Regions from separate parts of the Streptomyces sp. NPDC003032 genome, predicted to be linked through region 1. Evidence: riboswitches for the same ligand, from Rfam matches in the RefSeq annotation. Region 1 holds a riboswitch; each other region holds the start of a gene.
The links. Region 1 has a riboswitch for cyclic di-AMP ahead of ACWDZ7_RS15560 (transglycosylase family protein). Riboswitches for the same ligand answer to the same signal wherever they lie in the genome.
Positions count from the first base shown of each region.

Region 2: another riboswitch for cyclic di-AMP. It lies ahead of ACWDZ7_RS20170 (M23 family metallopeptidase); the one in region 1 lies ahead of ACWDZ7_RS15560 (transglycosylase family protein).
Region 3: another riboswitch for cyclic di-AMP. It lies ahead of ACWDZ7_RS32900 (M23 family metallopeptidase); the one in region 1 lies ahead of ACWDZ7_RS15560 (transglycosylase family protein).

Region 1 is NZ_JBSFTT010000009.1:193,451-200,941, forward strand. Features, by position in the region: gene ACWDZ7_RS15550 (cytochrome P450 family protein) at 1-368, shown strand, start outside; gene ACWDZ7_RS15555 (transglycosylase family protein) at 511-1,602, shown strand; cyclic di-AMP (ydaO/yuaA leader) riboswitch at 1,797-1,968, shown strand; partial or broken gene ACWDZ7_RS15560 (transglycosylase family protein) at 1,973-2,362, shown strand; partial or broken gene ACWDZ7_RS15565 (LysM peptidoglycan-binding domain-containing protein) at 2,492-2,695, shown strand; gene eno (phosphopyruvate hydratase) at 3,027-4,313, shown strand; gene ACWDZ7_RS15575 (FtsB family cell division protein) at 4,413-4,892, shown strand; gene ACWDZ7_RS15580 (DUF501 domain-containing protein) at 4,915-5,505, shown strand; gene ACWDZ7_RS15585 (Ppx/GppA phosphatase family protein) at 5,502-6,443, shown strand; gene ACWDZ7_RS15590 (hypothetical protein) at 6,461-6,994, opposite strand; gene ACWDZ7_RS15595 (NAD(P)/FAD-dependent oxidoreductase) at 7,484-7,491, shown strand, end outside.
Region 2 is NZ_JBSFTT010000013.1:114,529-122,019, reverse strand. Features, by position in the region: gene ACWDZ7_RS20185 (DNA gyrase/topoisomerase IV subunit A) at 1-1,554, opposite strand, end outside; gene ACWDZ7_RS20180 (M16 family metallopeptidase) at 1,840-3,231, shown strand; gene ACWDZ7_RS20175 (M16 family metallopeptidase) at 3,228-4,613, shown strand; cyclic di-AMP (ydaO/yuaA leader) riboswitch at 4,844-5,006, shown strand; gene ACWDZ7_RS20170 (M23 family metallopeptidase) at 5,019-5,822, shown strand; gene ACWDZ7_RS20165 (GntR family transcriptional regulator) at 6,032-6,718, shown strand; gene ACWDZ7_RS20160 (HPr family phosphocarrier protein) at 6,894-7,175, opposite strand; gene ACWDZ7_RS20155 (bifunctional acetate--CoA ligase family protein/GNAT family N-acetyltransferase) at 7,311-7,491, shown strand, end outside.
Region 3 is NZ_JBSFTT010000031.1:19,121-26,611, reverse strand. Features, by position in the region: gene ACWDZ7_RS32925 (DM13 domain-containing protein) at 1-315, shown strand, start outside; gene ACWDZ7_RS32920 (hypothetical protein) at 357-554, opposite strand; gene ACWDZ7_RS32915 (glycosyltransferase family 2 protein) at 977-1,864, shown strand; tRNA gene ACWDZ7_RS32910 (tRNA-Met) at 1,935-2,008, shown strand; gene ACWDZ7_RS32905 (PP2C family protein-serine/threonine phosphatase) at 2,181-3,368, shown strand; cyclic di-AMP (ydaO/yuaA leader) riboswitch at 3,611-3,758, shown strand; gene ACWDZ7_RS32900 (M23 family metallopeptidase) at 3,770-4,870, shown strand; gene ACWDZ7_RS32895 (aldo/keto reductase) at 4,992-5,936, shown strand; gene ACWDZ7_RS32890 (PrsW family intramembrane metalloprotease) at 5,951-7,336, opposite strand; gene trmB (tRNA (guanosine(46)-N7)-methyltransferase TrmB) at 7,380-7,491, opposite strand, start outside.

The DNA of each region.
Region 1 (7,491 bases):
GGCGGTTCGCCACCGAGGCGCTGACCGTCGGCGGGCAGCGCGTCGCCGCCGGCGACCCCGTCCTCGTCGTGCTCGCCGCCGCCGACCGCGACCCCGAACGCTTCGAGCGGCCCGACACCCTTGACCTCTCCCGAAGTGACAACCAGCACCTCGGATACGGGCACGGCATCCACTACTGCCTCGGCGCCCCACTCGCCCGCCTGGAGGGCCAGACCGCCCTCGCGACGCTGCTGCGGCGCCTTCCCGATCTGCAACTAGCGGCCGACCCCGAGGATTTGCGGTGGCGTGGCGGGCTGATCATGCGAGGACTGCGCACCCTGCCGGTGGAGTTCACAACCGCACAGAAAACGGCCGCCGAACGGGACTGAACTGACGGAGCGTCACGACTGTGATGTTCGCGTGATCTCCCCTGCATCGACTTGTGACAAGCGTTCGACTGCGGCTACGTTCACGTCGACTCGGGCACCCCGGTGCCCCTGTCGCCGCAATAGTCTCGTGAAAGGCAACCGCATGCTCTCCGGCAATGGTCGTCACCGACGCCCCCGCCAGGCCCCGGCCCTCATCGTCGCGGCAGGAGTCACCGGATCCGCCATCGCCATCCCGCTCCTCGGAGCCACCAGCGCGAGCGCCGCCGAGACGGCGACCTGGGACAAGCTCGCCGAGTGCGAGAGCGGCGGCGCGTGGAGCGCCAACCCCGGCAATGGTTACTACGGAGGGCTCCAGCTCTCACAGGAGACCTGGGAGCGGCACGGCGGCCTCGACTACGCGCCGAGCGCCGACCAGGCCTCCAAGTCCCAGCAGATCGCCGTCGCGGAGAAGATCCTCGACGGCCAGGGCCCCGCGGCCTGGCCGAGCTGCGCCCCGATCGCCGGACTCACCAACGGCGGCGCCGCGGCCGACGTGGACCCGGGTGACCCGGTCGTCCCCGACTCGTCCGGTTCGACCGGCTCCGAGAAGTCCCCGGACAAGGACAAGGGCAAGGACAAGGGCGCGGACAAGTCGGACAACAAGTCGGACGCCAAGCCGGACACCAAGCCGGACGACAAGTCCTCCGGCTCCGCCGACCCGTCCGACGGCACGTCAGACGCCCCCGGCTCCCCCGACGGCGACGGCGACGACGCGAGCGACACGCCCGGCTCGGACGGCACCTCCCGAGACAAGAATCACGACAAGACGGGCAACAAGGGCACCGAGGGCAACAAGGGTGCCGAGGGCCCCGAGAGCGACGCGGGCAAGACGGACGGCAAGGGCGGGGCGGGCGATCCCGGCAAGTCCGGGCGGAAGGACAGCACTTCCCCCGGGTCCGAGGACCCGGCCGCTCCCACCGACGACACCGCCTCCGGCCGCCACCGCGGCGACCGCGCGGACGAGACCGCCTCCGGCGACCGTCCCGGACGGCACGCCTCGCGCGGCGCGGACCGCTCGGAGAAGCTCGCCGACGGGACGTACAAGGTCCGCTCCGGGGACAACCTTTCAGCGATCGCGGACGACCTCGACGTCGATGGCGGCTGGCGCGAGCTCTACACCGAGAACAAGAAGACCGTCGGCGCGGACCCGGACCTCATTCTCCCCGGTCAGAGCCTCGATTTGGGCGAAAAGTAAGGGAAGTTGACGAAGCGTCCGGCGGGGACTTCGTGCCGAATGTCCCTATTGGTGCAAGTGAGAGATGGGTCTCAGAAGCCCTGATCGCCTTTGAAATTCCGGCGATCCCCTGTCTACGGTCGTGACCGCCCGCCATTGGTGGGCCCCGCCGGTCGGTACGCCGAATCCTGCCAACGGCCGGACGGGAACAGTCGTCGCTTCGAGCGCCGTAGGCAGGAGCGGGGGACCCAAGGTAAGCGCCGTTGCGAAACGGCTAGGGGTGAAGGCGCCATACGAGTAGCTAGGAGTAGCTACGAGTAGCGCGTCCGGGCAACTTCACTGGCCCGAACCCGACAGCTCACCTCGCAGGCGTCGGTGAGGGGATCAACTCATGCTGTTTTCCAGCAAGGGCAAGCACCGCCGTCCGTCCAAGACCACCCGTGTCGTCACGCTCGCCGGTGTCACCGGTGTCGCCGTGGCCGCCCCGCTGATGGCCGCCGGTTCGGCCTCCGCCGCCACCGGCGCCGAGTGGGACGCCGTGGCCCAGTGCGAGTCCGGCGGCAACTGGTCGATCAACACCGGCAACGGCTACCAGGGCGGCCTGCAGTTCTCGCCGTCCACCTGGGCCGCGTACGGCGGCACCAAGTACGCGCCGAGCGCCGACAAGGCCTCCAAGGCCCAGCAGATCGAGATCGCCGAGAAGGTCCTCGCCGGTCAGGGCAAGGGTGCCTGGCCGAGCTGTGGCGTCGGCCTCTCGGGCGCCGCGTACAACGGCGGCGGTGGCGGCTCGCAGCAGCAGGCCCCGCAGGAGCAGGCCAAGCCGAAGCCGCAGCCGCAGCAGCCGCGGCAGCAGGCCGCCCCGCAGCAGACGCAGCAGGCCCCGAAGCCGCAGCCCGCGCCGCAGACCGAGTCCAAGAAGACCGTCGAGACCCCGACCGGCAAGACGGTCGAGAAGGGCGACGGCGAGTACAAGGTCAAGACCGGCGACACGCTCTCCAAGATCGCCGAGACGCACGACGTCAAGGGCGGCTGGCAGAAGGTCTACAAGCTCAACGGCGACATCATCGACGACGCCGACTTCATCTACCCGGGCCAGCAGCTCCACCTGAGCTGACCCGCCCGCGGCCGTGCCTCGGCGGACGCACGGCCGCTCTCCCCGTCCCCACGGGCTCCCCGCCCCGGTGCGCGTATCCCCCGTACGCACCGGGGCGGGGCCGTGTCCGCCCGCCGCTCGTCCTCCGCTCGCTCTCCGGCCACTGTTCGCTACCAGCGAGTAGAAAAAGGGGGCTTACGCCCTGTTTCCCGGCCGTTTGGGCTCTCCTCCGTCCCAGGGGACGGGCGGTCGGCTGGCCGAAGGCTCCGGGCCGGTTAGGCTCAGGAGACGCAGGGCCGAAGCGGCCCGGCGTAATCGTGTTTACGCGTCACACTCCCAGAAGGAGATGCTCGTGCCGTCCATCGACGTCGTCGTAGCCCGGGAAATCCTGGACTCCCGAGGCAACCCCACGGTCGAGGTCGAGGTCGGCCTCGACGACGGCAGCACCGGTCGTGCCGCCGTCCCGTCCGGTGCCTCCACCGGTGCCTTCGAGGCCATCGAACTCCGCGACGGTGACCCCAACCGTTACCACGGCAAGGGCGTGGAGAAGGCCGTCCTCGCCGTCATCGAGCAGATCGGCCCGGAGCTCGTCGGCTACGACGCCACCGAGCAGCGCCTGATCGACCAGGCCATGTTCGACCTGGACGCCACCGACAACAAGGGCTCGCTCGGCGCCAACGCCATCCTCGGCGTCTCCCTCGCCGTCGCGCACGCCGCCTCCGAGACCAGCGACCTGCCGCTCTTCCGCTACCTCGGCGGACCCAACGCGCACCTGCTGCCCGTCCCGATGATGAACATCCTGAACGGCGGGTCGCACGCCGACTCGAACGTCGACATCCAGGAGTTCATGATCGCGCCGATCGGCGCCGAGTCGTTCTCCGAGGCGCTGCGCTGGGGCACCGAGGTCTACCACACGCTGAAGAAGGTCCTGAAGAGCAAGGGCCTGGCCACCGGCCTCGGCGACGAGGGCGGCTTCGCCCCGAACCTCGACTCCAACCGCGCCGCCCTCGACCTCATCCTCGAGGCCATCAAGGAGGCCGGTTACATCCCCGGCGAGCAGATCGGCCTCGCGCTCGACGTCGCCGCGTCCGAGTTCTACAAGGACGGCAAGTACCAGTTCGAGGGCAAGGAGCGCTCGGCCGCCGAGATGACCGAGTACTACGAGGAGCTCGTCGCCTCGTACCCGCTCGTCTCCATCGAGGACCCGCTCTTCGAGGACGACTGGGCCGGCTGGAACGCCATCACCGAGAAGCTCGGCGACAAGGTGCAGCTCGTCGGCGACGACCTGTTCGTCACCAACCCGGAGCGCCTGGCGCGCGGCATCGAGGAGAACTCGGCCAACGCCCTGCTCGTCAAGGTCAACCAGATCGGTTCGCTGACCGAGACCCTGGACGCCGTCGAGATGGCCCAGCGCAGCGGCTTCAAGTGCATGATGTCCCACCGCTCCGGCGAGACCGAGGACGTCACCATCGCCGACCTCGCCGTCGCCACCAACTGCGGCCAGATCAAGACCGGCGCCCCGGCCCGCTCCGAGCGCGTCGCCAAGTACAACCAGCTCCTGCGCATCGAGGAGATCCTCGACGACGCCGCGGTCTACGCCGGCCGCAGCGCGTTCCCGCGCTTCCGCTCCGCGGAGTAGTGGGCACCACGTAGTCACCTACCTACGTCCCCGCACCCGGTCCCGTACCGTGTGCGGGGACGTACGTACGTATACGCGCTGCTCTGGGGAGGCGGAACCATGGCCAAGGCCGGGCCCAAGGACCGGTACTCCACCGCTACCCGCCTGCGGCTGCTCGGCGAGCAGACCGCCGAGCGCGTCTACCGCTCCCAGACCAAGCGCCAGGCGCGCCGCTCCCGGCTCACCGGCCGCGCGGCGCTCCTCGCGCTCGTGATCTGCTCCATGGTCGTCGCGCTCGCGTACCCGATAAGGCAGTACGTGTCGCAGCGCGCCGAGATCGACGACCTGCGCCGGCAGCAGGCCGAGCGCCAGGAGGACGTCGAGAGGCTGCGCGACGAGAAGGCCCGCTGGCAGGACGACGCGTACGCGGAGCAGCGCATCCGGGACCGCCTGCACTACGTGATGCCCGGCGAGACCGGATTCACGGTGATCGACCCCGCGGCGGTGAACAGCCGGCGCCCGGACCAGGAGGTGGCCCCGCGCCCCTGGTACTCGAACGTCTGGGACGGCGTGGACAAGGCCGACCGCCCCGCAAACTGACTCATTGACACGAAAGACAGGCATGGAAACGCCCCCCCGTCACCCGGCCACCGCCCCTCACGGACAGCGCTCCGCGCAGACCCCTTCTGGTCCGCCGACCACCCCGCGCACCGAGCCGACCGACGCCGACGTCGAGGCCTTCAAGCAGCAGCTCGGCCGCCCGCCGCGCGGCCTGCGGGCCATCGCGCACCGCTGCCCCTGCGGTCAGCCGGACGTCGTGGAGACGGCGCCGCGCCTCCCGGACGGCACGCCCTTCCCGACGACGTACTACCTCACCTGCCCGCGTGCCGCCTCCGCGATCGGCACCCTTGAGGCCAACGGCGTCATGAAGGAGATGTCGGAGCGGCTCAAGACGGACCCGGAGCTGGCCGCCGCGTACCGCGCGGCGCACGAGGACTACCTCGCGCGCCGCGACGCCATCGAGGTCCTGGAGGGCTTCCCGAGCGCGGGCGGCATGCCGGACCGCGTGAAGTGCCTGCACGTCCTGGTCGGCCACTCCCTGGCCGCGGGCCCCGGCGTGAACCCCCTCGGCGACGAGGCCATCGCGATGCTGCCCGAGTGGTGGGCCAAGGGCCCCTGCGTCACACCGTGCGCCCCCGAGGGCGACGCGTGACCCGGGTCGCCGCCATCGACTGCGGCACGAACTCGATCCGCCTCCTGGTGGCGGACGCCGACCCGGCCACGGGCGAACTCGTCGACCTCGACCGCCGGATGACGATCGTCCGCCTCGGCCAGGACGTGGACAGGACGGGCCGCCTCGCCCCCGAGGCGCTGGAGCGCACCTTCGCGGCCTGCCGCGAGTACGCCGAGGCGATCAAGGCGCACGGCGCGGAGCGGGTCCGCTTCGTCGCCACGTCCGCCTCGCGCGACGCGGAGAACCGTGACGAGTTCGTCCAGGGCGTCCTGGACATCCTCGGCGTCGAGCCGGAGGTCATCACCGGCGCGCAGGAGGCGGAGTTCTCCTTCACGGGCGCGACCAAGGAGCTCACCGGCCGCGACGACCTGGCAAAGCCGTACCTGGTGGTGGACATCGGCGGCGGTTCGACGGAGTTCGTGGTCGGCGCCGACTCCGTCAGGGCGGCCCGCTCGGTGGACATCGGCTGCGTCCGCATGACGGAACGTCACCTCGTGCGCGACGGAGCCGTCGCCGATCCCCCGGCGCGGGAGCGGTTCGCCGCGGTCCGCGCGGACATCGAGGCGGCCCTGGACCTCGCCGAGCGGACGGTCCCGCTCAAGGAGGCCCGCACGCTGGTCGGCCTCGCGGGCTCGGTGACGACGGTCGCCGCGATCGCGCTCGGCCTCGACACGTACGACTGGCGGGCGATCCACCACTCCCGGATCTCCTACGAGCAGGTCGCCTCCATCACGGAACGCCTGATGACCACCACGCACGCCGAGCGCGCCGCGATCCCGGTGATGCACCCGGGCCGCGTCGACGTCATCGCGTCGGGCGCCCTCGTCCTGCTCGCGATCATGGACAGGATCGACGCCCGCGAGGTCGTCGTGAGCGAGCACGACATCCTCGACGGCATCGGCTGGTCCATCGCCTGAGGCGCCGCCGGTCTCTGTCAGGCGGCCCGGCACAGGTCCGTGGGACCCGGCGGAGTCGCGGCGTGGGGCAGGAGCGCGGGGACGGGGCCGATGTGGCGGGCGGGGGCCGAGCGGGTTCCGGTGAAGACCATGAGCCGCAGCACCGCGAACCGCGCCACGCCTGCGAGCGCGGAGGCGGACAGGTAGACGGCCTGTTCGAGCACCGCGCCGGGCGCCGCCACCAGCTGCTGAAGGGCGAACATCGCCGCGCAGGTCACCGCGTACGCGGCCGCCGCCGAGCCGGCCGACTGGGCGTGCTGGCGCCAGGTCGCCCGGCGGCCCGCGCCGAAGGTGAAGCGGGCGTGCAGTTCGGTGGCCAGGAGCGTGGAGGCCGCGGTGATCACGGCGTTGGCCAGCGCCCAGGGGAGCCAGGTGGCGAGCGCCGCCACGGCGAAGCTGGAGGCGAGCCCCACCCCGCCACCGCAGAGGACGAACCGGGCGAAGGCGGCGAAGGGGCCGCGGGTGCGGGAGGTGCCGGAAGATGCCTGTTCCTGGCTCTGTGCTCTCTCCATGACCCCGACCCCTTTGAATCGTCCACCCTGTGAATAGCTCACCCCTGCTGTCGAAGGTCAGAGGGGGGCGCGCCATCGATGGTGCCATCATGGCACATGAGTGGTGCCACTCATAGTCCTTTGTGGTGCCACCTTCGTTTCCGGCAGGCTGTGGCGACAAAGTTCGTGAAGTTCTTCACAAGGATTTCGGGCCCGATGGGCAAGGTTCCGAGGTGCCAAGGCCCCGAAAAGGGCATCCGTGGGCTCCCCGGGGTGTCACGGGGGCGTTCCGGGCGGGTGGCCCGCAGGCCGAGCGGTTCAGTGGTTCACTGGCGCCCGGGAATCAGAGCGGCAGCTCACAAGGGGTGGGCAACGACTCGCGTGGTGCGGTGGTTCCCCTGGGGCGCCATGACCTCGGTCACGTGGGCGGCGAAGTGTAGCAGAGGCCCCCTCCATGCTTGTGAAGGGGCGCACGAGCGACCCCCGCCGGACGGGTGGATACTCGATGGCATGAGCAC
Region 2 (7,491 bases), on a different contig from region 1:
CGGGTCGTCCGCCACCTGGAGCGAGACCGTCGCGGCGGGGGAACCCGCCGACTCCAGGAGCACCGTACGCCGGTCCGTGCCGAACTTCTTGGCGACGGCGGCCAGTTCCGAGGAGACCAGCTTGCGCAGCTCGGCGTCCGACTCCAGGATGCCGGTCAGCTCGTCGATCTCGCCGTTGAGCCTGTCGCGCTCGGTCTCCAGCTCGATGCGGTCGAACTTGGTCAGCCGGCGCAGCGGGGTGTCCAGGATGTACTGCGTCTGGATGTCGCTCAGCGAGAAGCGTCCGATCAGGCGCTCCTTGGCCTGCGCGGAGTTGTCGCTGGACCGGATGAGGCGGATGACCTCGTCGATGTCCAGGAGCGCGATCAGCAGGCCGTCGACCAGATGCAGGCGGTCGCGCTTCTTGCCGCGGCGGAACTCGCTGCGGCGGCGCACCACGTTGAAGCGGTGGTCGAGATAGACCTCCAGGAGCTCCTTGAGGCCGAGGGTGAGGGGCTGGCCGTCCACCAGCGCCACGTTGTTGATGCCGAAGGACTCCTCCATCGGCGTCAGTTTGTACAGCTGTTCCAGGACGGCCTCCGGGACGAAGCCGTTCTTGATCTCGATGACCAGGCGCAGGCCGTGCGAGCGGTCGGTGAGGTCCTTGACGTCGGCGATGCCCTGGAGCTTCTTCGCGCCGACCAGGTCCTTGATCTTGGCGATGACCTTCTCGGGGCCTACGGAGAAGGGCAGTTCGGTGACGACGATGCCCTTGCGGCGTGCCGTCACGTTCTCCACGGTGACCGTCGCCCGGATCTTGAAGGAGCCGCGGCCGGAGTCGTACGCGTCCTTGATGCCGTTCAGGCCGACGATCCTGCCGCCCGTGGGCAGGTCGGGGCCCGGCACGTACTTCATCAGTGTCTCGAGGTCGGCCCCCGGGTGCTTGATGAGGTGGCGGGCCGCGGCGATGACCTCGCCGAGGTTGTGCGGCGGCATGTTCGTCGCCATGCCGACCGCGATGCCCGACGCGCCGTTGACCAGGAGGTTCGGGTAGGCCGCGGGGAGTGCCGACGGCTCCATCTCCTGGCCGTCGTAGTTCGGCTCGAAGTCGACGGTGTTCTCGTCGATCGACTCCGTCATCAGGGAGGTGGCGTCGGCCATCTTGCACTCGGTGTACCGCATGGCGGCCGGCGGGTCGTCGTTGCCGAGTGAGCCGAAGTTGCCGTGGCCGTCCACCAGCGGGAGGCGCATCGAGAAGGGCTGGGCCATGCGCACCAGGGCGTCGTAGATCGACGCGTCGCCGTGCGGGTGCAACTTACCCATGACCTCGCCGACGACACGGGCGCACTTCACATAGCCGCGGTCGGGGCGCAGACCCATCTCGTTCATCTGGTAGACGATCCTGCGGTGCACCGGCTTCATGCCGTCGCGGGCGTCCGGCAGGGCCCGGGAGTAGATGACCGAATACGCGTACTCGAGGAAGGAGCCCTGCATCTCGTCGACGACGTCGATGTCGAGGATCTTCTCCTCGAACGAGTCGTCGGGCGGCGGGGTTTTCGTGCTGCGGCGGGCCATCGCTGCTGCGGCTCCTTCACCAACAAGTGCGGGATCTGACGCCGACCATTGTGGACTGTCCCACTGACAACGCCGACCACGACCCGTGCGGTGGCGTCACTCGGGACCGCGCCGAGGCGGGACCGGCGCCGACGCGGGACTATGCCGACGCGGGACTATGCCGTGGGCGGACCGGGGAACTTCGCCAGGTGTCCGCACGCTTGCATACAGTGGCAGGACTGGCAGCAATTGTTCTGGTCCAGCGATGATCACCATGATCCAGCGATCGAAGGGACGTACATGCCCATGGGTCACACGGCCACAGCCGAGGCCGGCTCCGGCGGCCTGACAGCGACCGAGCACCGGCTGGCCAATGGCCTGCGCGTGGTGCTCTCCGAGGACCACCTGACCCCGGTCGCCGCGGTCTGCCTCTGGTACGACGTCGGCTCCCGCCACGAGGTCAAGGGGCGTACCGGCCTGGCTCACCTCTTCGAGCACCTGATGTTCCAGGGATCGAAGCAGGTGCACGGCAACGGCCACTTCGAGCTGGTCCAGGGAGCGGGCGGCTCGCTCAACGGCACGACGAGCTTCGAGCGCACCAACTATTTCGAGACGATGCCCGCCCACCAGCTGGAGCTGGCCCTGTGGCTCGAAGCCGACCGGATGGGCTCACTGCTGTCCGCGCTCGACGACGAGTCCATGGAGAACCAGCGCGACGTCGTCAAGAACGAACGCCGTCAGCGCTACGACAACGTCCCGTACGGCACGGCCTTCGAGAAGCTGACCGCGCTCTCCTACCCGGAGGGCCACCCCTACCACCACACGCCGATCGGCTCCATGGCCGACCTGGACGCGGCCACTCTGGAGGACGCGCGCGACTTCTTCCGCACGTACTACGCGCCCAACAACGCCGTCCTGTCGGTCGTCGGCGACATCGACCCGGAGCGGACGCTCGCCTGGATCGAGAAGTACTTCGGGTCGATCCCCTCGCACGACGGCAAGCAGCCGCCGCGTGACGGCTCCCTCCCGGAGCGCATCGGCGAGGAGCTCCGCGAGGTCGTCGAGGAGGAGGTCCCGGCCCGCGCGCTGATGGCCGCCTACCGCCTCCCGGAGGACGGCACGCGCGCGTGCGACGCGGCGGACCTGGCGCTGACCGTCCTCGGCAGCGGCGATTCCTCCCGGCTCTACAACCGGCTCGTGCGCCGCGACCGCACCGCCGTCGCCGCGGGCTTCGGCCTGCTGCGCCTGGCCGGTGCCCCCTCGCTGGGCTGGCTGGACGTGAAGACCTCCGGTGACGTCGAGGTGCCGGTCATCGAGGCGGCCGTCGACGAGGAGCTCGCCCGCTTCGCCGCGGAGGGCCCCACTCCGGAGGAGATGGAGCGCGCCCAGGCCCAGCTGGAGCGCGAGTGGCTCGACCGGCTCGGCACGGTCGCGGGCCGCGCGGACGAACTGTGCCGGTACGCGGTCCTGTTCGGCGACCCGCAGCTCGCCCTCACCGCCGTGCAGCGCGTCCTCGACGTCACCGCCCAGGAGGTCCAGGAGGTCGCGAAGGCCCGCCTGCGCCCCGACAACCGCGCGGTGCTCGTGTACGAGCCCGTGACGGCCGCCGAGGAGATCGAAGAGACCGTCGCCGAAGGGACCGGCATCGACGGACTCGCCGGCGCCGAGATCGAAGAGGATGAGGAGGCGGCGAAGTGAGCGAGGCCGCGACGATGCAGTTCCACCCACAGCCCGAGGCCGGCACGGCCAAGCCGTGGGCCTTCCCCGCCCCCGAGCGCGGCGCGCTGCCCAACGGCCTCACGGTGCTGCGCTGCGACCGCCCCGGCCAGCAGGTCGTCGCGGTGGAGGTCCACCTGGAGGCGCCGTTGGACGCCGAGCCGGAGGGCCTCGACGGCGTCGCCACGATCATGGCGAGGGCCTTCAACGAAGGCACCGACAAGCACTCCGCCGAGGAGTTCGCCGCAGAGCTGGACCGCTGCGGCGCCACGATGGACGCGCACGCCGACCACCCCGGTGTCCGCGTCTCCCTCGAAGTCCCCGTCTCCCGCCTCCCGAAGGCGCTCGGTCTGCTCTCCGACGCCCTGCGCGCCCCCGCCTTCGCGGACAGCGAGATCGAACGTCTCGTACGCAACCGCCTGGACGAGATCCCGCACGAGGCCGCCAACCCGGCGCGCCGCGCCGCCAAGGAGCTGTCCAAGCAGCTGTTCCCGGCGAGCTCGCGCATGTCCCGTCCCCGCCAGGGCAGCGAGGAGACGGTCACGGCCATCGACTCGGCGGCGGTGCGCGCCTTCTACGAGAAGCACGTCCGCCCCGCGACGGCCACCCTGGTGGTCGTCGGCGACCTCACGGGCACCGACCTGGACGCCGTCCTGGCGGACACCGTCGGCACCTGGACGGGCGGCACGGCCGAGCCGCGTCCGGTGCCCGCGGTGACCGCCGACGACACGGGCCGCGTGGTCATCGTGGACCGTCCCGGAGCCGTGCAGACGCAGCTGCTGATCGGCCGCGTCGGCCCGGACCGGCACGACCGCGTCTGGCCCGCCCAGGTCCTCGGCACGTACTGCCTGGGCGGCACCCTCACCTCCCGCCTGGACCGCGTCCTGCGCGAGGAGAAGGGATACACCTACGGCGTACGCGCGTTCAGCCAGGTCCTGCGCTCCGCGCCGGACGGTACGGGCGCCGCGATGCTCGCCATCAGCGGATCGGTCGACACGGCCTCCACGGGGCCCGCGCTGGACGACCTCTGGAACGTCCTGCGCACCCTCGCCGCGGAGGGTCTGACCGACGCCGAGCGCGACGTGGCGGTGCAGAACCTGGTGGGTGTGGCCCCGCTCAAGTACGAGATGGCCGCCTCCGTGGCGGCCACGCTCGCCGACCAGGTCGAGCAGAACCTCCCGGACGACTTCCAGGCGCAGCTGTACCGCCGGTTGGCCGCGACCGGCACCGTGGAGGCCACCGCGGCCGTCGTGAGCGCCTTCCCGGAGGACCACCTGGTGACGATCCTCGTCGGCGACGCCGCGCAGATCGAGGAGCCCGTCAGGGCGCTCGGCATCGGTGAAGTGAGCGTGGTCAGCGGCTGAGTGCCGGCCGGGCACCGTCAGCGGTGACGGACTGAGCGACAGTCAGGACATATCGGACCCCGGTGACCGTTACGGCCGCCGGGGTCCTCATATGCCCGAATTCGTATGGAGGTTGCCTGTCTGCCGTGTGGCGTGCGCAACAAAAGTGGCGTTGTGTTTGTCGATTGAAAGCAGGCGCGCTTAGCTTCGATCCGGCTGTTCGTCACGCAGTACGTCGCATCCGCGGCACCGGACAGTCATCGCCGAGTCCCCGTACGGCGCGAGCCAGGGGAGCCGGGGACCCACATGTCCCCTGGGGTGAATCGGGCACCTTGCCGTCAGGCGAGGGACTCGTAGGAGACCTTCCTGCTCCGAACCCGTCAGCTAACCCGGTAGGCGAGAAGGAAGGAAAGGATCAGCCGCTTCATGGCGTTCACCCGTGCCACCGGGAAGCACCGTCGTCCCAGCCGCCTCACCCGCACCTCCGCGAACGTCGCGGGTGTCGCCGCGCTCACCACGACCGGCGTCATCGGAGGCCTGGCCGCTCCGGCGCTGGCCGCCGCCGACGACGCGGCCGTCGAGCACATGGGACTCACGCAGGCGATCTCCGTAGGCGACTCGCTCGCCGAGAGCATCGACGCGCAGGCCGCCGCGCAGCGGCAGGCGGCCGACGACGCGGCCGCCGCCAAGATGGCCGAAGCGGCCGCCAAGAAGAAGGCCGCCGAGGACAAGCGCAAGGCTGAGGCCGACGCCAAGGCGAAGGCCAAGAAGGAGCGCGAGGCCAAGGAGCGCGCCGCCCGCGAGGCCGAGCGCAAGCGCCTGAACACCTACGTCTCCCCGATCTCCGGCTCGTACGTCTCCACGGGCTACCAGACCGGCGGTGCCATGTGGTCCTCCGGCAGCCACACCGGCGTGGACTTCCACGCCGCGTCCGGCACTCCGGTCCACGCGGTCGGCTCCGGCACCGTCGTCGAGGCCGGCTGGGGCGGCGCCTACGGCAACAACGTCGTCATCAAGATGAACGACGGCACGTACACCCAGTACGGCCACCTGAACTCCCTCGGCGTCACCGTCGGTCAGACGGTCACTCCGGGCCAGCAGATAGGCCTCTCGGGCTCCACCGGCAACTCCAGTGGCCCCCACCTCCACTTCGAGGCCCGCACCGGCCCGGAGTACGGCTCGGACATCAACCCCGTGACGTACCTCCGCTCGCACGGCGTCAACGTCTGACCCTTCGCGCCTCACCGAAGGCCCCGGCTCTCCCGAGCCGGGGCCTTCGTCGTTTCCCCGGCCCGCTGCCTTCGGCCACCCGCCCGCCTTTGGCCAAAAGATATCCATGGATTCCGGCCCGCCATCGGAAATTCCGAAGCTCTGCAATAGAGTCACCGAACGAGCGTCGGTCGACCGCGTTTCGCGGGGATTAAGGCGGAGGTCCGGACATGCGTATTCCCGCGCATTCGGTGTGCACGGCCATCCGGGACGACATTGTCTCCGGTGCCCACGAAAGAGGCGGCCGGCTCACCGAGGAGGTTCTCGCGCGCCGCTACGGCGTCTCCCGCGTTCCCGTGCGCGAGGCCCTGCGCACCCTGGAGGCCGAGGGCTTCGTCGTCACGCGCAGACACGCGGGCGCCTGCGTCGCCGAGCCCACGCAGCAGGAGGCCGCCGACCTCCTGGAGCTGCGCATGCTGCTGGAGCCGCTCGCCGCGGCCCGCGCCGCCCAGCGCCGCACCGACGCGCATCTGAAGGTCCTGCGCGGTCTCGTCAGACTGGGCCTTGAGCGCTCGAGGAGGGGGCAGGGGGAGGATCTGCGCTCGCTGGGCGGCTGGTTCCACGAGACGCTCGCCCAGGCCTCCGGCAGCCCCGGGCTGATCGCGCTGCTCACCCAGCTCCGGCGCAAGACCGCCTGGATGTACGTCGTCGAGGCCCCGGTCGCGCCGGTCGACTCCTGGTCCGAGCACGCGGCGATCGTCGACGCGGTCGCCCGCGGGGACGCGGAACGGGCCAGGGCGCTCACCGCGGGGCACACGGACCGGGCGACAGCCGCGCATCGATTGCGCCATTCATCGCGGGGCAGCCGTGTGAGCAATGTGCAACATGCCGTAAACACGGCGGGCCTGCCGAATTAACGTGGGCGCCGTATACAAAGAGAGCCGTGAGGAGGGGGCTTTGGTAAAGCCAATTCCGGGCGGTTGTCTGTGCTGCCCGAATTCAGGCGCCGCATTCGCCGGATGAGTGGCAGATAAATCGAAGGGCCCACCCCGTGTTCCAGGGTGGGCCCTTCGAAGGGTGCTGCGTGGCGGTTCAGACCGTCTCCGGGAGCTCCTCAAGGCCCTCCGCGACCAGCTTCGCCAGACGGTCGAGGGCGGCGTCCGCGCCCTCGGCGTCGGAGGCGAGCACGATCTCCTCGCCGCCCTGGGCGCCCAGGCCGAGCACCGCCAGCATCGAGGCGGCGTTGACCGGGTTGCCGTCGGCCTTGGCGATCGTCACGGGGACGCCGGCGGCCGTGGCCGCGCGGACGAAGATGGAGGCGGGTCGGGCGTGAAGGCCCTCGGCCCAGCCGACGTTGACGCGGCGCTCAGCCATGTGTTGCTGCCCTTCCAGGTGTCTCACACTTGTCTAGACCATTGTCTCATGCCGTCACGGGTGCTCCGTCGGCCGCCTTCGGCCTCTCCCAGCCTGCCCCGGCCCGAGCGGCCCCGCGACCCGTACCCTGGCCCCATGCAGACCCCGTCGGATCAGCAGGATCGGCATCGGCAGGACCGGCACGACCACCCGTCGCACTGGGAAGCCGATGTGGTGCTGCGCGACGGAGGCACCGCCCGGATCAGGCCCATCACGGCCGAGGACGCCGACCGCCTGGTCAGCTTCTACGAGCAGGTCTCGGACGAGTCGAAGTACT
Region 3 (7,491 bases), on a different contig from region 1:
CATCGCACCGCCGGCACGGTCAAGGTGCTGCGTCTGCCCGACGGCTCACACACTCTGCGGCTGGAGGACCTGGACACCAGCAACGGCCCCGACCTTCACGTCTGGATCACCGACGCCCCGGTCGTGGAGGGCAAGGCGGGCTGGAGTGTCTTCGACGACGGCGCGTACGACAGCCTCGGCAAGCTCAAGGGCAACAAGGGCGACCAGAACTACGCCCTGCCCGACGGCCTCGACCTGAACCGATTCACCAGCGTGAGCATCTGGTGCGACCGCTTCAACGTCTCCTTCGGCGCCGCGGAACTCCGACGCGTATGACCTCGTTCGAGCGCCCGCGTCACGGCGGTCCTCTCCGGCGCCTACACCGGCGCGATGCCCGACTCCGCCCCCGCCGAGGCCGGCCACTCCGTCTCGGACGTGCTCGCCCTGGCCGCCTTCTCCGGTGACACCGGGCTCGCCACGGCGGCGCGGGAGGCCTTCACCGAGGCGATGTCCACCAGCTTCTGGGCCGGCGCCGCGGGCGTCCTGGCCGCGGCCGTACTCGCCGTCGTCCTCATCAGGGACGGCAAGACGCCCGCAGCTGAGGAGCCGGCGGAGGCCGAGGCACCCCCCCAGACCGGTGACCCTGACCACGGCGGCGTAAGCGCCCCGGCCGGCCGGCCGGCCCGCACGCCACGACGACACCCCGCCCCACCCGGCTTCGGCCCGGCGGGGCTCCGTCATGACGTTGGCCGGTCGGCTCCCGCGTGCGGCGGCCTGCGTGTGGGCTGGCCCCGCCCCCACACACCGCCACCCCCAAGCCGACCAGCCCGCCCCCACACACCGCCACCCGCACGCAAACTGCCCCCCTTCCGCGTGCAGCCGCCCGCGGCCGAGCTGGTTCACTTTCGCGTACGGCTGTTGCCGCGCACGCGGGGCCGGTCCATTTCCGTACGCAATGCCTGCCTGCCCTGCAATCCCCGACCATGGGAGTCCTTCCGTGTCTCAGCCGCCACGTCTCGGTGTCGTCGTCATCACGATGGGCAACCGGCCCAGAGAGCTGGACGCGCTGCTCGCGTCCGTGGCCGGGCAGGACGTGTCGGCGGACCGGATCGTGCTCGTCGGCAACGGCTCACCGCTGCCGGAACTCCCCGCGCTGCCGGGCAAGGTGACGGCCATCGAGCTCGACGAGAACCTCGGCTGCCCCGGCGGCCGCAACGTGGCGATCGAGCGCCTCATGGACCTCGGCGACGTGGACGTCGTCATCGAACTGGACGACGACGGACTCCTCGTGGACCACGACGTCTTCCGCAAGGTGCGGGATCTCTTCACCGACGACCCGCGCCTCGGCATCGTCGGCTTCCGCATCGCCGACGAGCACGGCGAGACCCAGCGCCGCCACATCCCCCGGCTGCGCGCCACCGACCCGATGCGGCGCGGCCCGGTCACCGCCTTCCTCGGTGGCGGGCACGCCTTCTCCACCGAAATGCTGGGGCAGACCGGTACCTGGCCCGCTCAGTTCTTCTTCGGGCACGAGGAGACCGACCTGGCCTGGCGGGCCGTGGACGCCGGCTGGAAGATCCTCTACGAGCCCGCGCTGCTCCTCCAGCACCCCAAGACCTCCCCGGCCCGGCACGCCGTCTACTACCGCAACACCGCCCGCAACCGCGTCTGGCTGGTCCGCCGTCGCCTCCCGCTCCCGCTCATCCCCGTCCACCTCGGCATCTGGACCCTCCTCACCCTCGCCCGCACCCGCTCCCTGCCGGGCCTGCGCGCCTGGGCGGGCGGCTTCGCGGAAGGGATGCGGACCTCCTGCGGCGAGCGCCGGCCCATGCGCTGGCGCACCGTGTGGCGGCTGACGCGGCTGGGGCGCCCGCCGGTGATCTGAGCCGCGTACGCCGTCGGCCCGGTACTGGTTCGCTTCACCCCTCCGGATGGCGTAGAGTTGGGTTTACCGACGCGGGGTGGAGCAGCTCGGTAGCTCGCTGGGCTCATAACCCAGAGGTCGCAGGTTCAAATCCTGTCCCCGCTACTGAAGGCCGAGGGCCGGAAGCGTTCATCGCTTCCGGCCCTCGGTGTTTCCCGCCCTCCCCGCCCCCGGTCCGCTCACCCCTCTCCCCGCACCCCTGCCGTCCCGTAACCCGCTCGGCCCGCACCAGGTCGCACCCGCCCCCCGCTGCGGGAAGCCTGGGTGCAGCGCGGTGATGGGTCGCGGACTCGGCGGGAGACAAGCGGTGGGGCAGCGTGGAGGAACCGGCGGCAGCGGAACCGGCGGCGGCGGAACCACCGCGCACGAGCGGGCCTTCGTCCGGGCCCTGCCCGTCCTGCTCCTGGTCGTCGGGGTCGGGTACGACGCCGCGACCCCGGCCGAGTTCACCGCCGCCCCGCTCTTCGCGGCCGCCCCACTGATCGCCGCCCCCTTCTACTCGCTGCTCAACACCGCCCTGACGGGCGCCGCGGCCTCCGTCGCCGTACTCGTGCTGCACTACGGCAACGCCGTCACCAGCCCTGTCGAGGCCATCACCGAACTCTTCACCGTGGTGACCGTCGCCGTCCTCGCGACCGTCATCAACCGCGTCGTCTGCCGCGGCAACGACCGGCTCGCCACCGCCCGCTCCATCGCCGAGGCCACCCAGCGCGCCGTGCTGCCGCAGCCGGACCCCCGGATCGGCGGGCTCGACATCGCGGCGCGGTACGAGGCGGCGCAGGCCGACGCGTTCATCGGCGGCGATCTGTACGCCGTACAGGACACCCCGCACGGTGTGCGGCTCATCGTCGGCGACGTACGCGGGAAGGGCATGGGCGCGGTGGCCGCCGTCGCCGTCGTCATCGGCGCCTTCCGGGAGGCCGCCGAGCAGGAGGCGACCCTGGAGGCGGTGGCGCAGCGCCTGGAGCGGGCGCTGGCGCGCGAGGGCACCCGGCGTGACGGGCTCGACGCCTTCGAGGGGTTCACCACGGCCGTCCTCGCGGAGATCCGGCACGGCGAGGGCGTCGTACGGCTGGTCAACCGTGGACATCCGGCGCCGCTGCTGCTGCGCGGCGACGGGCGGCTGTGCGTGCTCTCCGCGAGCGACCCCGCGCTGCCGCTCGGCATGGGTGACCTGGGGGTCTGGCCGGACCGGGCGGACGAGTCGGACTTCCCGCCCGGCGCGATGCTGCTCTTCTATACGGACGGCCTCTCGGAGGCACGGGACGCGGCGGGGGAGTTCTACGATCCCGCGACCCGGCTCGGCGGGCGGATCTTCCCCGGCCGCGAGGGACCGCACGCGCTGCTCGCCACGCTCACGCAGGAGGTCCGGCGGCACACGGGCGGCGCGGCGACGGACGACATGGCGCTGCTCGCGGTGCGGCGGCCGGCGGGCGGGGACGCGATGGTCACCGTGCGTGACTGAAGTGCAACAGAGGTCCTCGGCGGAGAGTAGGCGGGGGGCAGGCGGGGAGCGGGCGGGGAGCTGACGGAGAGTCGGCGGCGCGCTGACGGGAGGTCAACTCGCCCCGATTCAGACGCCCGTGTCCCATTAAGTACGGACGGGGAGCGTTAACGATCAACTGGAACGGCTTGGAATACGGCACCCCCTTCTATTAACGTTCGATAACGCAGCGCGGTCGTCCCAGCCGTCACTAGAGACGGCTCCGCGCGCACACGCCTAATCCCGCAAGGGAGCCGGGGAACCACCAACTTGGGGTGAATCGGGCATCTGAGCATCCGTGCCAGATGTTCGTAGGAGACCTTCCTACTCCGAACCCGTCAGCTAACCCGGTAGGCGAGAAGGAAGGAAAGGAGTGCGCCCCAGTGGCGTCCAACCGGCCTGCCCCCCAAGCGGTGTACGTACCGAACGACGACGAATTCGGTGGGTACGACGAGGAGACCTGGGAGGAATGGAATCCCACTGAGGACTCCGTCCGTCCCGTCCGCGGCAGGCACCGTGTGCACAAGAAGGGCGGCGGCGGGCTCGCCCGCAGCTCCACCGTCCTTGGCGTCGGCGTCATCGCCGCCGTCGGCGCGGGCGGCATCGCCACCGCGCAGGACGGCAAGCCGCCCGTCTCCATCTCGATGCCCGACCTGGGCGCCGTCACGGACTCGCTGCCCGAGGCCGGGTCCCTTCCCGGCGTGGGCTCCCTGATATCCGACGGCGACGCGCCGGACTCCGCGGACCCCACGGGCTCCGAGGCCGTCGTCGCCGCCGCGCCGCTCACCGCCGCCGGTGTCAGCACCGCCGACGCCGAGCAGGGCACCACCGACGCGGGCGAGGCACTGCGCGCCCGCATCATGCAGCAGGCGGAGAACCAGCAGGACCAGGCGGACGCCGCCGTGCGCACCGCGGCCGAGCAGACCGCCGTGAAGCGGGCCGCCGAAGAGGCCGCCGCCCAGCAGAAGCAGGCCGAGCAGAAGGCCGACGCCGAGACGGCCGCCAAGGCCGCCGCCAAGAAGAAGAAGGAGGAGGAGGCCCGCGAGGCCAAGGCCCTGGCCGAGCGCCGCGCCAAGCTCGCGAAGAGCTATGCGATCCCCACCTCCTCGTACACCCTGACCTCGCACTTCGGTGACTCCGGGTCCATGTGGTCCTCCGGGCAGCACACCGGTCTGGACTTCGCCGCTCCGACGGGTACCCCGCTCAAGGCCGTGCACACCGGCACTGTCAAGGAGGCCGGCTGGGCGGGCGCGTACGGCTACCGCACCGTCCTGGAGCTGTCGGACGGCACCGAGATCTGGTACTGCCACCAGTCCTCGCTCAACGTCAGCGCCGGGCAGAAGGTCAGCACGGGCGACGTCATCGGCCGCGTCGGCGCGACCGGCAACGTCACCGGGCCGCACCTCCACCTGGAGGTCCACACGCCGGGCGGCGCCACCGTCGACCCGCTGGGCTGGCTGCGGAGCAAGGGCCTCAATCCCTGAGCGGTCCGCCGGGGCGGGCGTGACTCCGGGGCGGGCGTGACCTGACGTTCCCTCGCGTTACTCGACCTTCCTTTGAGGGAGTTCCCGGAATTCGGTTTCCGGAAGGGACGTTGAGGAACGTATGACTCCTCTTCGTTCCCTCGGCTCATCCGACCTCGAAGTCTTCCCTCTCTCCCTCGGCGGCAACGTCTTCGGCTGGACCGCCGACCGCACCGCGTCCTTCGCCGTCCTCGACGCCTACACCGAAGCGGGCGGGAACTTCATCGACACCGCCGACGCCTACTCGGCCTGGGTGGAGGGCAACAAGGGCGGCGAGTCCGAGACCCTCATCGGCGAGTGGCTGGCCGAGCGCGGCAACCGCTCGGACGTGGTCGTCGCGACGAAGGCCGGCTCCCACCCCGAGTACAAGGGCCTGGCCGCGAGCACCATCAAGGGCGCCGCCGACGCGTCCCTGCGCCGCCTCGGCACCGACTACATCGACCTCTACTACACCCACTTCGACGACCCGTCCGTCCCGGTGGAGGAGATCATCGGGGCGCTCGACGAACTGGTGCGGGCCGGCAAGGTGCGTGCGATCGCCGCCTCCAACATCACCCCCGAGCGGCTCCAGGAGTCCCTCGACTTCTCCGACCGCGAGGGCCTCGCGCGCTACGTTGCACTGCAGCCGCACTACAACCTCGTCTCCCGCGACACCTACGAGGGCCCGCTCCAGGAGGTCGCCTCCCGCTCCGGCCTCGCGGCCGTCCCCTACTACGCGCTCGCGTCCGGCTTCCTCACCGGCAAGTACCGCGCGGGCGCGCGCGTCGAGAGCGCGCGCAGCGGACGCGTCGAGGCGTACGTGGGGAGCGAGCGGGGCGACCGTGTGCTCGCCGCGCTCGACGGGATCGCGGCGGCGCGTGGCGTCCAGGTCGCGACCGTGGCGCTCGCCTGGCTGGCGGCACAGCCCACCGTCGCGGCGCCGATCGCCTCCGCGCGCACGGTCGAGCAGCTGCCGGCGCTGCTGGCCGTCGCGGACGTGGAGCTGACCGGGACGGAGCTGGCGGCGCTCACCTCGGCTTCGGCCTAGGACGGGCAGGGCTTTCAGGAGCGGTACGGGTTGTACGTCGGGGCCGGGGCGGCCGGGGCCGGAGCCGGGTAGGGGTAAGGCTGAGGCTGGCTGTAGGGGATGGCTGCGTACGGGGTCTGCGGATGGCCGTACCCGGTGTACGCGTACGCGTACGGCATGGGAGGCAGCGGCATGACCGGGGCCGTCGCGCGGGCCGCGTACGCCAGGGCGGGGCGGGCCGGTTCGCGGCGCTCCCAGAGCTTTTCGAGCAGCTCACGCTCGCGTACGACGAAGTCGGCGCCCGCCCGGCCCCGGCGCCCCCGGTGGCGCAGGAACGCCAGTGACGTCGCGTACATCTCGTACTCCATGACCGTGCGGGCCGCGGCCTTCCCCCAGGTGTACGAGGCGTAGTCGCGGGCCAGCGCGCGGGCGCGCATCGAGCCGAGCGCGTACGGCTCGGGCGGGGTGAGCCAGCCCGCCGCCGCGTACAGGGGCAGCTCGGCGCGGATCGTGCGCAGTTCGCGCTGCCGCGTCCAGATGGCCAGCCAGGTCAGCAGGCCGAAGGAGGGCAGCATGAAGAGCGCGTACACGGTGAAGAACCCGTACTGACCGAAGACCGCGGAGCCGTTCCACAGCGCGTGCATGCCCATCGCGAGCAGCAGCCCGGCGAGCGGGAGCAGCACGCGGCGCAGGTGCTGGCGCTCGGCGGAGAACGCGGCGAGGCCGAAGCCGATGCCGGTCAGGACCGTGAAGAGCGGGTGCGCGAACGGCGACATGACCACGCGTACGAAGAACGTCGCTGCCGTCACGGAGGCGAGGCCGCTCTCGCGGCTGAGCTGGTCGGTGACGAAGGCGTTGCCGAGGTAGAGGATGTTCTCGGTGAACGCGAAGCCGGTCGCGGTCACCCCGGCGATCACCACGCCGTCGACGACGCCGGTGAAGTCGCGTCTGCGGAAGAGGAAGACCAGCAGGATGGCCGCGGCTTTCGCGGACTCCTCGACGATCGGGGCGATGACCGTGGCGCCGAGGGTGTCGGCGCTGTGCGGGTCGGCGGTGGCGGTGGCTATCCAGCGGATCGCGAAGCTGTTCGCGACGATCGCGATGAGCGCGGCCGCGCAGGCGCCCCAGGAGAAGGAGAAGAGGAGGTTCCGCCAGGGCCCCGGCGCGACCCGGTCCAGCCAGCGGAACGCGGCGACGAGCAGCGGCACAGGAACCGTCGCCAGGCCGAGCCCGACGAGGAAGCCCTCGGTGCCGGTCTGCTCCCTCACCAGGGCGAGGATCACCAGGCCCGAGAGGGCGAGCAGCGTGACGAGCCCGGCCGCGCGTATCGCGCGCCGCTGCCACCAGCGGGCTCGGCGGAGCTCCCCCGGGGCGGGCGCCTCAGGAGGTACCGGATACGGATACGGAGGACTGGTGGCCACGTCGTTGACCCTAACGAGGGATGAGGGCGGCCGCGACGGTGCCTCAGTCCCCGGGTGCCGACTCGTCCCGTACAACCCGACGGAACAGCAGGTCGCGCACGACGTGGCCCTTGGCAAGGCCCTGGCCCTCGAAGCGGGTCCGGGGGCGGAACGCC